Regions from separate parts of the Anaerotignum propionicum DSM 1682 genome, predicted to be linked through region 1. Evidence: riboswitches for the same ligand, from Rfam matches in the RefSeq annotation. Region 1 holds a riboswitch; each other region holds the start of a gene.
The links. Region 1 has a riboswitch for thiamine pyrophosphate ahead of thiW (energy coupling factor transporter S component ThiW). Riboswitches for the same ligand answer to the same signal wherever they lie in the genome.

Region 1 (4,228 bases):
ACAGTACTATGACCAAAAAAGATTTAGACAAACCACAAAAAACAAAAAAACCAAAGATGAGGAATTTGGCGAAAGAGCTGTTGTTTGGGCGGACAAGCCGAAAAAAGAGACTAAAGTTACGCATAAGGAAACAGTGAAAGGGAAGGATAAAAAAGAGCCTGAAAAAGAGGAATTAGGTTTTTTTGCAAAAAAAGCAAAAAAACAGGCAGAAAAAGCTAAAAATAAATTACAAAACCAAAAAAAATAATTGTTCTAACGCCTAGAATAGGGTATGATAGATAGGAAAAAAGATTTATTTGAGGAGGTACTGAATATGAGTGACAAATGCGGATGCGGATGTGGATGCGATCACGAACATGACCACGAACACGAAGAAATGGGATTGGAAACAATGTTTTTAACATTGGATGATGATACTGAATTGGAATGCGGCATTCTGGGTGTATTTGAGGTTGAAGGTGTGGAGGACAAGCAGTTTATTGCCTTAATGCCTTTGGAAGATGAAACCGTATTACTGTACGAATACAAAGAAGTTGGTGAAGAGATCGAGTTGGAGGTCATCGAAGAAGATGAATTGTTCGACAAGGTTTCTGCCGCATTTAATGACTTATTTGAGGACGAAGACGAAGAATAAAATGAGATAAAATTCCTCAGAAGGGGTGTCGGCTTAGCCGGCACCCTAGACTTTATCTGAAATTTAGCACGAAGGGAGATATTTTGATATTTTTTATAAAAAAATACTCCCATCGTCTTTACTAGGAGGTAATAAAATGTTTGCAAAAAGAATGGTGTTGGCAACGCTGGGAGCAATATTGAGTTCTGCTTTTTCCTTGACGGCATTTGCAGGATGGCAGGATGGAAACCCTTTGGTTGCCCACGCGTTGGGTGAATCCCGAGGTAAAATTGAAACAAATGCAAAGGAAGCCTTTTTGGAGTCGTGGGGAAGTGGATTTCGTGCCATGGAAGTAGACTTTACCTATACTTCTGACGGAGTTTTGGTTGCCCGCCATGATTTTGAAGCTGATGGCTCTTATTACCGCTTGGAACAGGAGGCGAAGGCACCCTTAGTGATGGATCGAAATACGTTTCAAAGCAGTAAAATTTGCTTTGACCAGACACCGCTGACCGCTGTGGATGTATTAAGCTTAATGGTGGAATATCCAGATGTTTATTTAATTACAGACACAAAGGATACAGATAAGGCCACTGTGGAAAAGCAATTTAAGGATTTGAAGCAAATTGCGGAGGCTATGGAACAGCCTCAAATTTTGAATCGGATTATTCCCCAGATTTATAACGAAGAAATGTATGATTGGGTGAAGGAGATTTATCCTTTCCAAGAATGGATTTATACACTCTATTTAAATTATTATCCCGATTATCCCAAAATTGCAGAATTTTGCGAAGCAAAGGGTATTGGCACAGTAACCATTGAGAATGCCCGTGTCACAAAGGACGTGATTGATACCCTTCATGCAAAGGGAATCAAAGTTTATGCCCATACCATTAACCGTTATAAGCAGTTTCAAGATTTATTGGCTTTGGAGGTAGACGGAATTTATACCGACCGCATCAAACCTTATGAATTAAAGTGGATTGGCCTTTCCGATAGCCGAAAGGTGGAGAATAAAATTGTCACCTTGGGAAATGGGGAAGTTACTTTAGATACCCTTAAAATTTTCAACGAGGACTATGTACCTTTACGTCAACTTGCAACCCTTGGGAAGAAATTTGATGTACAGTTGGATAGGCAAAATGGTAATCTGAATCTAACCTCAGGAAGGTCATTTTCATCTTTGGGAAATGAACTTCTGATGAATTACAGTGGAAATTTAATTATGGAAAAAACAAAGTTCCGTTTATTCTATAATAATAATGAAACAAAAATCTATCCTATTTTGGTGGATGGTGAGGTGTATGTGCCTTTGACCGCAATGACTCAACTTTTGGGCTTGGGTACATAAAGAAGGATACCCTTGACAAGGGGTGTAAAACGTGCTACTTTGTAATGGAAACGAATCATATTTTTGCTGGGGGTGCCGTGTTCGGCTGAGAATCAAGCAAGCAGCTTGTTACCCTTTCTACCTGATCTGGATTATACCAGCGTAGGGAAGCGTTATACTTCAAAATCAGGCGCAGCAAACGAGAAATCGTGGCTGCGCTTTTTTATGAAAAATACCTTGTTTTCTCGGGACGCTTTCTGGATGGGAAAGTCTTGTATCGGGATAGAAACCCTTGGTCACACTATAAAAAGGAGAGAATCTATCATGAAAACAAGAAAGCTTACAATTTCAGCAATGTTTATCGCCATTGGTGTACTGGCAGGGAACTTGATTTACATACCTGTTGGGGCCTCTAAGTGCTTCCCTATTCAGCATACGCTGAATATTTTGGCTGCTGTCCTCTTAGGCCCTGCTTATGGTGTGGTAAATGCTTTTTGTATTTCCTTGCTCAGAAATTTTATGGGAACAGGATCTTTATTGGCATTCCCGGGCAGCATGGTTGGGGCACTATTGGCAGGATACATATATAAATTAACCAAAAACAATTATTTAACGGCGGTGGCAGAAGTATTTGGTACAGGGGTTTTAGGCGGACTTTTGGCAGTACCCATTGCTATTTTTACTATGGGAAAAGCAGTAGGTGCATTGGCTTACGTTCCTGCTTTTTTACTAAGCTCCTTCGGGGGTAGTATAGTGGCAGTTTTACTATTGCAATCCGCTTATTTTGTAAAGACAGTCTCAAAAACATCTTAATCTTTTGGAGGTTGATAGAATGAAGCACGTTTTAACAATAGCAGGCTCGGATACTTGTGGGGGCGCAGGCATACAGGCAGATTTGAAAACTTTTTCGGCTTTAGGAACCTATGGCATGAGTGTCATTACAGCGGTGACGGTGCAGAATACCCAAGGGGTTTTTGGCTGCCAGGACATTACCCCTGAGATTATTCGGGGGCAGATAGATGCTATTTATTCTGATATCGCTGTGAGTGCTGTGAAAATAGGGATGGTATCTCAAATTGAGACCATTCATGCCATTGCCGACAAACTACTGGAGCACCAAGCAAAAAATATTGTGGTTGACCCTGTTATGATTTCGAAAAGCGGCTTTGATTTGATGCAACCCGAAGCGAAGGATACGTTGATTCAGCGTTTGATTCCCTTGGCCTATGTGGTAACACCAAACCTTCCCGAGGCAGAGGTAATTACAGGCATGAAAATTGACGATTTATCCTCTATGGAGGTGGCGGCAAGAAAAATTTTTGCCATGGGGGCAAAAAATGTATTAATCAAAGGTGGTCACTTAGAGTACGATGCCACAGATTTATTGTTTGATGGAGAAAAAATTACTCTGTTACATTCAGACCGTATTGAAACGAAAAATACTCATGGCACAGGTTGTACCTTATCCTCTGCCATTGCAGCAAATTTGGCGAAGGGGAAAAGTGTTGAGGAGGCAGTGGAGACTGCCAAAAAATATATTACCGTGGCAATTGAACATAGCTTAGAAATCGGCAAGGGTGTGGGCCCAACAAACCACTTTTATGAGCTGTACAACAAAGCGGGGATTTGGGACGAAGTGAAAGACTGAAAAAGTGTGTAAGGCATAGGGAAAAAGGCAATTGAAAAATAGGCATAGAAGATATCTGATAAACCGAAGCATCTTCTTTTATTACCTATTATTTTTTAACAGGGTTAGTACGATCAATATTACCATGGCTATGTCTGTGATAGGTAAAGCGATGGTTATGCTTTTGTGCTCCATAAATTTGGTGACAAGTAGTATTGCAATTGTTGTAAGGAGTAGTACTGATTTTATTTTTTCTCTGGTCATAGGATTACCTCGCTAAAATGAATGTATCTAAATTATAACATAGGATTTGTCTTTTACAATTTAAATCATTACACATTTTCTCTTTGGGGGAAATAAGGGCGTGGCTGAACAAAAGCCACGCCCTAAGTGTTATTTGTTACCAATAGGCGTATTAATAGAATTTTCATTGTTTTTTTTCCCATAGAGGAATATAATGAAAAAACGACTGTGACGATTTTTGTAGAAAGGACGTTTTTCCCCTTATGGATAAGAAATTATGGAGGTTGTATTTTAAAACATTATTGTTTACCTTGATGGGACTTTGCGGGGTATTGGCAATTTTGTACGGAATTTTCATGTACATGGTTGGAGGATTAAACCGCCAAAGCGTAGATGAAAGTTCTCTTTCGGTAAA
Region 2 (4,228 bases), 190 kb from region 1:
CTGTAATTTGACGGAGGAGGAGCTTTGTCCTATCTGTGCAAATTTAAAAAGAGACCACAGTGTGATTATGGTTGTAGAGGATCCACGGGATATGGCGGCTTACGAGCGTACCAAGGAGTTCCATGGAGTATACCATGTTTTGCATGGAGCAATTTCGCCTATGACAGGGGTGACGCCTCAGGATATCCGCATTAAGGAGCTTGTTACCCGCATGGATGATACGGTGAGAGAGGTTATTCTTGCTACAAACCCCAATGTGGAGGGGGAGGCTACTGCCATGTACATCAGCAAGCTTTTAAAGCCTTTAGGCGTTATGGTTACCAGAATTGCCAACGGCGTACCCGTAGGCGGAGACTTAGAGTATGTTGATGAAATTACCCTATCCCGTGCTTTAGAGGGTAGGCGTGAGTTGTAAGACCTTGGGCTTTGCCCCAAACCCCACTTGCTTTTTGAAAAAAGCAAGACCAAAAAGTTTATAAAAACCGCATATACATGCGGTTTTTTCTTTTTTTAAAAATAAAGTAATAATATTATTTAATTTTAAAGAACAAAAGGGCAGACATCGTCTGCCCCTTAAATAATGGGTCAAGGGTGAAACCCTTGTAGGAGTTCGAGGGCAAAGCCCTCGGGGTCTTGGCCTTTATATCTTCTGGAAGTTCGAGGTCTTGACCTTAGTTATGCCTTGACCTTCTTTTTTCGTCTTGGAATAATCTCAAAAAAGGAGTAGGGTAGCGCCAAAATTAAGATTGACCCAGCTCCAATGGCTCCCGCCAGCTTTAATCCTAGTAAAATGTTAGAATAGGTTTCCAAAATCATACCCCCTAAGGCTGTAGCCATGGTGTTGTAGACCACAGTACCGGGAACCATGGGCATGATCCCTGGAATATGATATAAGGTAGAGGGCGCTTGCCTGTGATAGGAGGCAAAACGAGAGAACGCCGTAACCAATGCAGAGGAAACCAAGGTGGCCATAGTAGGACTGATGTATACCGATAGGACAGCATAGAAAAACCACCCCAGAAAACCTGAGATACCGCAGTAAACCAATTCCTTTTTTGGTGCATTAAAAACAACGGAAAAGGCAACACAAGCGCAAAAGGACATAAAGCTTTGGAATAATATAATATGAAACGCCATTTTTTCTCCTCCTTAGTGCCCCATTGTGGTGATGCCAAAGCCAACGCCTCCGGCAATGGCGAAGGCAATCAATAAAGCTTCTGCCATCTTGGAGGTGCCGCTGATATAGTGTCCTTCCATGATGTCCCGAATGCTGTTGGTCATTGTCATGCCGGGCAGCATAGGCATGATGCTGCCAATAATAATCATATCTGTTCCCGCTGAGGGTACGAATCTTTGAAAAATAACGGAACCCGCCCCGGCAATAAACCCGCCAATGAGACAGGTGAAAAAACTGGGCAATTTTGTTTTTCCGCTATGATTGATTAAAATACCAATGAGAATACCAAACAAAAAGGCGGCTAGGGCGTCAATCAATTTGCCATTTAAAACCAGAGTGAACCCCCCGCAGGCAACACCAGAGCTGATAATACGGGAAATTGGGCGATAGGCAGAGGTATGACTGATTTTTTCTAACCGTTTCGCTGCTTCCTTCAAGGTAATCTGCCTTGAAACAAAGGCTCTTGAGATTTCATTGACAGAGCAAATTTTTCCAAAGTTTACAGAACGATTATATACCCCTCGGGTTAAGGTAAGAGAGCCTGATTTTTTACTTGGGATGCTGACAATCAAAAACGTGCTCATTGCCAGAGCCTCCACTCCTGTGGAGTGACTGACCGATAAGATACGATGCATAGTATCCTGCACCCGATGGGTCTCGCCACCGCTGGCAAGCATAAGCTCTCCCGCATCCAAAGCAAATTTTAAAAGTAAATTATCATCCATCATATAAATACCTCTTTTCGTAAAGGGGGAGTAATCTTTTTGTATACAGCCTAAAGTATAACGGATTTATATGCAATATTCAATCGGGCGACGGAAGAAAATAAAAGGCTTTTTTAGACCAAATTTTCGGCTGTTTTGCAAAATAATAGCTTTTCCAAATCTTTCGTTTTGCTTATTTTTCAAAACCGAAGATAATTTTATTTACAAGATTGTAAATTTATACTATACTGGTACAATACAACTGAATAAATAAGGCTGGGGGTGCTTTGATTCGTTGAAGCTGAGAGGAATTCGTTTTCCAACCCTTTGAACTTGATGTGGTTAGAACCAACGGAGGGAAGCAATTTATATTTGAAAGCGCAAGGTCTTTCCCAATTGGGGAGAGACTTTTTTTATTTTGTAAATCGGAGTCTTTTCATCCAATTGGAGGATGACGGATAATCTCAAACAATGGATAAATTGATTTTTGTAAGCCTTAAGAACCAAGGTAATGCAATGGCAGGGCAGATGAAAAAGCAAGAATAGGCTTTGCCCTGCAAAAATGAACTAGAAAGGTGGAGGGAAATGAAATTAACAGATAGGTTGTATGAAGAAGTTAAATATATTTGGAATGGATATTTGGAACAGCCCTTTGTAAAGGAGTTAGGAGAAGGCACTTTGCGGGAGGACCGTTTCCGCTTTTATATGGTGCAGGATTACCGCTATTTACTGCAATATGCAAAGGTTTTTGCTTTGGGTGTTGTAAAGGCTGAAGATGAAGGGCTTATGCGCCGTTTTGCCTGTATGGTGCATGACACGCTGGATGGAGAAATGGATGTACATAAGATTTATATGAATCGTTTGGGCATTACCGAGGAGGAGGTTGCCAAAACAAAAACGGCATTGGCCAATCAGTCCTATACCTCTTATATGCTGGAGGTTGCTTTTAAGGGAGATATTTTGGATGTACTAGCAGCGGTATTATCCTGCGCATGGAGCTATCAAATGATAGGAGAGCATCACAAAAATATCCCCGGTGCTATGGAGCATCCCCTTTATGGTGAATGGGTCAGAGGCTATTCATCCGAGGAATACGTTCGTGGTGTGGAAGAAATTATAGACGCTGTGAATGAATTTGGAGCAGATATTTCTGCAAAAAAGGAAGCATATTTAAAAGAAATATTTTTAAATTGTTGCCGATACGAAAGAGATTTTTGGGAGATGGCCTACCATATGAACATGGGGGACTAAAAAGGAGTGTGGCGTGATGCTGCGGTTTGAAGGAGTATCCTTTCGATATCCAGAGGATGAGTTGGGAATGATGGAGAAATTGTCTTTCCAAGTGGAAAATGGTGAGTTGGTGGCAATCATCGGCGCCAGTGGATGTGGAAAAAGCACCATTTTTCGTTTGATAAATGGACTAGAAAAACCCGACGAAGGAAAAATTTTGGTAGACGAAAGACCGATTGAAACCATAAAGAACTATAGTGCCTTTATGCCCCAAAAAGACTTGCTTTTCCCATGGCGCAGTATTGAGAAAAATGTCTGCCTTCCCATGGAGCTTGCAAAGGTATCTGTAGAAGAGCAGGGCAGAAGGACAGAGAAGGTTTTGGCTCAGGTTGGGTTGCTGGAGTATGCCAAAAAATTTCCTAAGGATTTATCGGGGGGAATGAAGCAGAGAGCGGCTTTCGCAAGAACCCTCCTTTCAGGGGCAGATATGCTTTTGTTGGATGAGCCCTTTAGCGCGCTGGATTACCTCACAAGAGTAGAAATGCAGGAGTGGTTGTTACAGCAGTGGGTGCATTATCATAAAACGATTTTGTTTATCACCCATGATGTGGAGGAGGCCATTTTTTTGGCAAAGAGAGTTTATATCATACAGGATTCCAGACCATTTACGGAAATGGAATGCATTGAAGTACCCTTGGACTATCCCAGAAATCGTGAGGATTTGAAAAAGGCGGAGATTGTAGAATTAAAAGAAAGTCTCATTGGAAAGCTGAGAAGGAGTGTGAGCTTATGAAAAAAAACATGCCTTCTGCGCTGTTGGTGCTGATTTTATTAATGCTTTGGCAAGGTGTTGCCATGGGAATTGATGCGGCTTACATATTACCCTCGCCTACAGGTATTTTAGTACGCCTTTGGGAGCTGAGAGTGCCTCTGTTTACGGTGCATTTGCCTGCAACCATGGGAATTACTGCTCTTGGACTTCTAATTTCCGTAGTTCTTGGGTTATTGCTGGCCATCGCTATGGATTGGAACCCAAAGCTGGAAAAGGCACTATATCCCGTGATTGTGGCGTCCCAGACCATACCCACTACGGCCATCGCACCTTTGTTTATCCTAT
Region 3 (4,228 bases), 240 kb from region 1:
GTTGGAACCGATGGATAAATTTACTACTCTTATATTATATTTTGCAGCATTGTCCATTATCCATCTTAATGCGGCAACAGCATGGGAGGAACTGCCTTGGCCGTTGCTGTCAAGAATTTTTAGGGAAATAATATAAGCCTCAGGTGCAATTCCCCTGTAGCGGCCGTTGGAAAGGGTACCACTGCCACAGGCGATACCCGTGACATGGGTCACGTATCTTTTCTGTTGCTTTTATATCTTAGTTGGGATAAAATAAAGGAGAAAAGAAATTTAAAATTGGGGGGACTTTTGTGAAAATATCTGAAAAGGGACAGACGTTATTGGCAAATTATAAAAGATTTCAAAAAATTTATATCTTATTATTAGCCGTTGCCGCCATGAGTTTTGTTTTTTTGCATAATTATTTTTTCGCAGTTGCGTTGGCAGTGTTTACGTTTGTTTTGGAAACCAAGTATTATAAGTGTCCCCATTGTAAAAAGTCACTCAATAGCAGAAAGAAGATTGCCGAAGATAGCTGCTGTCCAAACTGTAACAAGTATATATTTAAAGATTTGGATTAAAGAGTTGAAAAATAATAAATATTTCGCTATAAGAAAATTTCTTCCCGCAGCATTTTGCTGCGGGTGTTTTATTATTTGCTACAAGCTATTAACAGATGGCACTTACCTGTCTTTAGGGGTTATATAGACCTATTTGTAAATATAAAATCTTTTTTTCGCATAGTTTCCAATGATTAAGAATGAAACGGCAGGGTTTTATTCGTAATAATGTTTGCCTGATTCCCTTGCCCATTGCCAGAGGCATATCCATAGTTTTAAAAAGAGTAACTGTTACCTTAAGTTGCGTTTACTCCAGTTAAATTCTATATTTTTTGGGATATGTGAATACCCATAGGGTATATATTGATAGTAAGAAAGATTGAGGGGGCGGAGTGATGCCCAAGGCAGCCTTATATTGCCGTCTCTCCGTAGAGGATGGAACGGGGGAAGAAAGCGAAAGCATAAGAAACCAACGGATACTGCTCATTGCTTATGCCCAAAAAAATGGCTGGGAAATTTACGATGTTTATGAGGACGAGGATTATTCAGGCTTACGGGAGGATCGCCCAGCCTTTTGCCGCTTGATTCAGGATGCGAAGAATAAGAAGTTTGAGATAATCCTCTGTAAAACCCAATCACGCTTTACCCGCAGTGCGGCTACGGCGGAGATCTATTTGCATGAACGCTTTCCCTTGTGGGGTATCCGTTTTGTTACGGTAGTGGATGGAGTTGATACATCAAAAAAAGAGAATAAAAAGGCTAGGCAAATTAACAGCTTAGTAAATGAATGGTATTGTGAGGAGCTTTCAGAAAATATTCGCTCTGTACTTAGAAGAAAAATGGAATTGGGGCAGTTTCTGGGTAATTATGCACCCTATGGTTATGAAAAGGATGCTTCCGACCGCCATCATTTGGTTGTTTTGGAGGCGGAAGCCAATGTGGTGCGATATATAGCAAAGTTGTATTTGTCTGGGTTATCCTGCAAAAAAATAGCGGATCAGTTGACCCTTGAAAATATCCCCACTCCCTCTCAGGGAAAGCAAAAAAGGGGTCAGGATTTAGGTAGAGAAGCTTGTAATCAATGGGGGGCTGGCACAGTAAGAAAAATATTAAAAAACCCTGTTTATCTGGGACATATGGTGCAGGGGAGAGAACAAAAAATTAGTTATAAATCCAAAAAAACCATGGAGCTTCCCAAGGAAAGCTGGATTATTGTGAAAAATACTCATGAACCGATTATAAGCGAGAAGGTTTTTGTAAAAGTTCAGAAAAAATTGTTGAAAAATAGACGAGGAAAACAAAGCGTTTGACAACGGGATACCCCTGTGATATTCTAAAAAATAGGAAGCAATTCCGTTATTTGAAAATGGGAGCTTGTAGGCAGGCTGAGAGGAAGTACCGATACTTCGACCGTAAACCTGATTTGGATAATGCCAACGTAGGGACATACTTCGTTTATGAAGACACTCCCGTGGGGAGTGTCTTTTTTTAACGGACATATGGGTGTGAATAAATTGAATTTAAGTACATAGGGAAAACAGAGGTTTTATAAAACCAAGAGGTATTGAGATGCCCTGTTTTCTTGGTATGACAAAGCCTATTTTGGGAATTTTCTACGGAAAAAATATCTTTCCCAGCACTGTCCGTTATCAATAAAACCATAATCAATTTTACGAAGGGTTCCACTGGAAAATCCGATGAATTTTTTAGGAGGAATAGCGATGGAGAAGAATTTAATTCAGAATGTAAGGGAAACTATGCCACTTGTGCATAATATCACCAACTACGTTACAGTAAATGACGTAGCTAATATTTTATTGGCTTGTGGTGGTTCTCCTATTATGGCAGATGACGCAGGGGAAGCGGCAGAAATTACAAGTATTTGCGGAGGCCTAAATATCAATATTGGTACGTTAAATGCCCGTACCATTGAATCAATGCTTTTAGCAGGGAAAAGAGCCAATGAGCTGGGACATGTTACTGTTTTGGACCCTGTAGGTGCCGGTGCATCGAAATTACGTACGGATACGGCAATCCGTCTTTTGGAAGAGGTGCGGTTTTCTGTAATACGAGGGAATGTTTCGGAGCTGAAGGCTCTTTGGAGTAAAGAAGGCACAACTAAAGGAGTAGATGCGGACATTGCTGATCGTGTAACAGAGGAGAATTTGGATGAGATGGTTCAGTTTGCCAAACTGCTCAGTGGGAAAACAGGTGCAGTGATTGCAATGACTGGGGCAATTGATATTGTTGCTGATGGCGAAAAGGCATATGCAATTCGTAACGGGAATCCTTTGATGTCCAAAATAACGGGGACTGGTTGTATGCTCAGCGGTGTAGTAGCAGCGTACTGTGTGGCAAATTCCAATCATTTATTGGATGCTGCAGCAGCAGCGGTAGTGGCAATGGGGCTTTGCGGTGAAATCGCATTGAAAAGATTAAAGGAATCAAAATTAAATGGTACCTCATCCTATCGCACCTATATTATTGATGCAATGAGTAATCTGACTGATGAGATTTTAGAGGAGGGAATGAAAATTGAAGTTAGATCGTGAAAGCTTGTTATTATATGCAGTAACTGACCGCGCTTGGTTACATGGAAGAAAGCTTGCAGAGGATGTGGAGAAAGCTTTGCTGGGCGGTGCTACCTTTGTGCAACTTAGGGAAAAAGACGCTTCTTTTGAGGAGTTTCTGGAGCAGGCTCAGGAAGTGAAAAAAGTTTGTAAAAAATATAACGTTCCTTTCGTGATTAATGATAATATTGAGGTGGCTTTAGCCGTTAATGCTGATGGTATCCATGTGGGGCAGAGTGATATGGAGGCTGGCAGTGTTCGTGAAAAGTTGGGAAAGGATAAAATCATCGGTGTATCCACCCGTACTGTGGAGGAAGCTCTTCTTGCCCAAGAGAGAGGTGCTGACTATTTGGGCGTTGGGGCTATGTTTCAGACCTCTACCAAATTGGATGCTGCGGATGTAACCTTTGAGGAGCTAAAGGCGATTTGCGCGGCGGTGGAGATACCCGTTGTTGCCATTGGCGGAATCAGCAATCATAATGTGGCGGAGCTTGGGGGAACGGGCATTGACGGTGTTGCTGTGGTTTCAGCAATATTTGCGGCAGAGGATATTCGAAAAGCCACATCAGAAATGAAACAGAATTTGGAAAGTGTTGTAAAAGCATAAGAAGATGATTTATCGTGACCAAAATTCTGAAAAAGAAACTGTGGTAAAAGAGTGACCTTTTAGTCTAAGAAAAAGGAACGCGGTGAGGCAGACAAAGTTGTAACAATGCTTGGTTAATAGTATGTTATGAAATTAACATATATATAATGAAGAAAGGTCGCACATAAGAGACATCTTATTGTACGGCCTTTTGTTTTTTACAGCAGAAGATTTAATACAAATTTTTATTCATTTGCTAAAACCATTTGATTAACCTTAAAAATTAGCTGTAAAGCACGTCTGGAATTTTCGATGTGGGTTTTCACTGCACGATTTAACCCATCCAAATCTGCAGCAAAGGCCGCTTTCAATATCTCCTCATGCTCAGCAACGCATTCGCAGTCCCGATAATGGGGCTGATTCAGGTATGTACCCGTTGCGTAGGTAAAGGGCTGTAAGTTGATGAAAACATCAACGGCCTTTTGATTTCCCGACGCAGTTAGAAATAGCGTGTGAAATTCTAGATCCATAGA

Region 2: linked by a shared signal. The riboswitch ahead of tenA (thiaminase II) and the one ahead of thiW (energy coupling factor transporter S component ThiW) in region 1 are both predicted to bind thiamine pyrophosphate.
Region 3: linked by a shared signal. The riboswitch ahead of thiM (hydroxyethylthiazole kinase) and the one ahead of thiW (energy coupling factor transporter S component ThiW) in region 1 are both predicted to bind thiamine pyrophosphate.

What each region holds. Positions count from the first base shown of each region.
Region 1 is NZ_CP014223.1:3,019,251-3,023,478, reverse strand. It holds gene CPRO_RS14275 (DEAD/DEAH box helicase) at 1-137, shown strand, start outside; gene CPRO_RS14270 (DUF1292 domain-containing protein) at 314-634, shown strand; gene CPRO_RS14265 (glycerophosphodiester phosphodiesterase family protein) at 771-1,964, shown strand; TPP riboswitch at 2,023-2,129, shown strand; gene thiW (energy coupling factor transporter S component ThiW) at 2,268-2,756, shown strand; gene thiD (bifunctional hydroxymethylpyrimidine kinase/phosphomethylpyrimidine kinase) at 2,776-3,591, shown strand; gene CPRO_RS14250 (LCP family protein) at 4,077-4,228, shown strand, end outside.
Region 2 is NZ_CP014223.1:86,289-90,516, forward strand. It holds gene recR (recombination mediator RecR) at 1-415, shown strand, start outside; gene CPRO_RS00395 (threonine/serine exporter family protein) at 676-1,137, opposite strand; gene CPRO_RS00400 (threonine/serine exporter family protein) at 1,150-1,905, opposite strand; TPP riboswitch at 2,150-2,258, shown strand; gene tenA (thiaminase II) at 2,467-3,132, shown strand; gene CPRO_RS00410 (ABC transporter ATP-binding protein) at 3,149-3,904, shown strand; gene CPRO_RS00415 (ABC transporter permease) at 3,901-4,228, shown strand, end outside.
Region 3 is NZ_CP014223.1:134,485-138,712, forward strand. It holds gene CPRO_RS00595 (S8 family serine peptidase) at 1-213, opposite strand, end outside; gene CPRO_RS00600 (hypothetical protein) at 291-560, shown strand; gene CPRO_RS00605 (recombinase family protein) at 935-1,849, shown strand; TPP riboswitch at 1,896-2,002, shown strand; gene thiM (hydroxyethylthiazole kinase) at 2,261-3,091, shown strand; gene thiE (thiamine phosphate synthase) at 3,075-3,716, shown strand; gene CPRO_RS00620 (GntR family transcriptional regulator) at 3,941-4,228, opposite strand, start outside.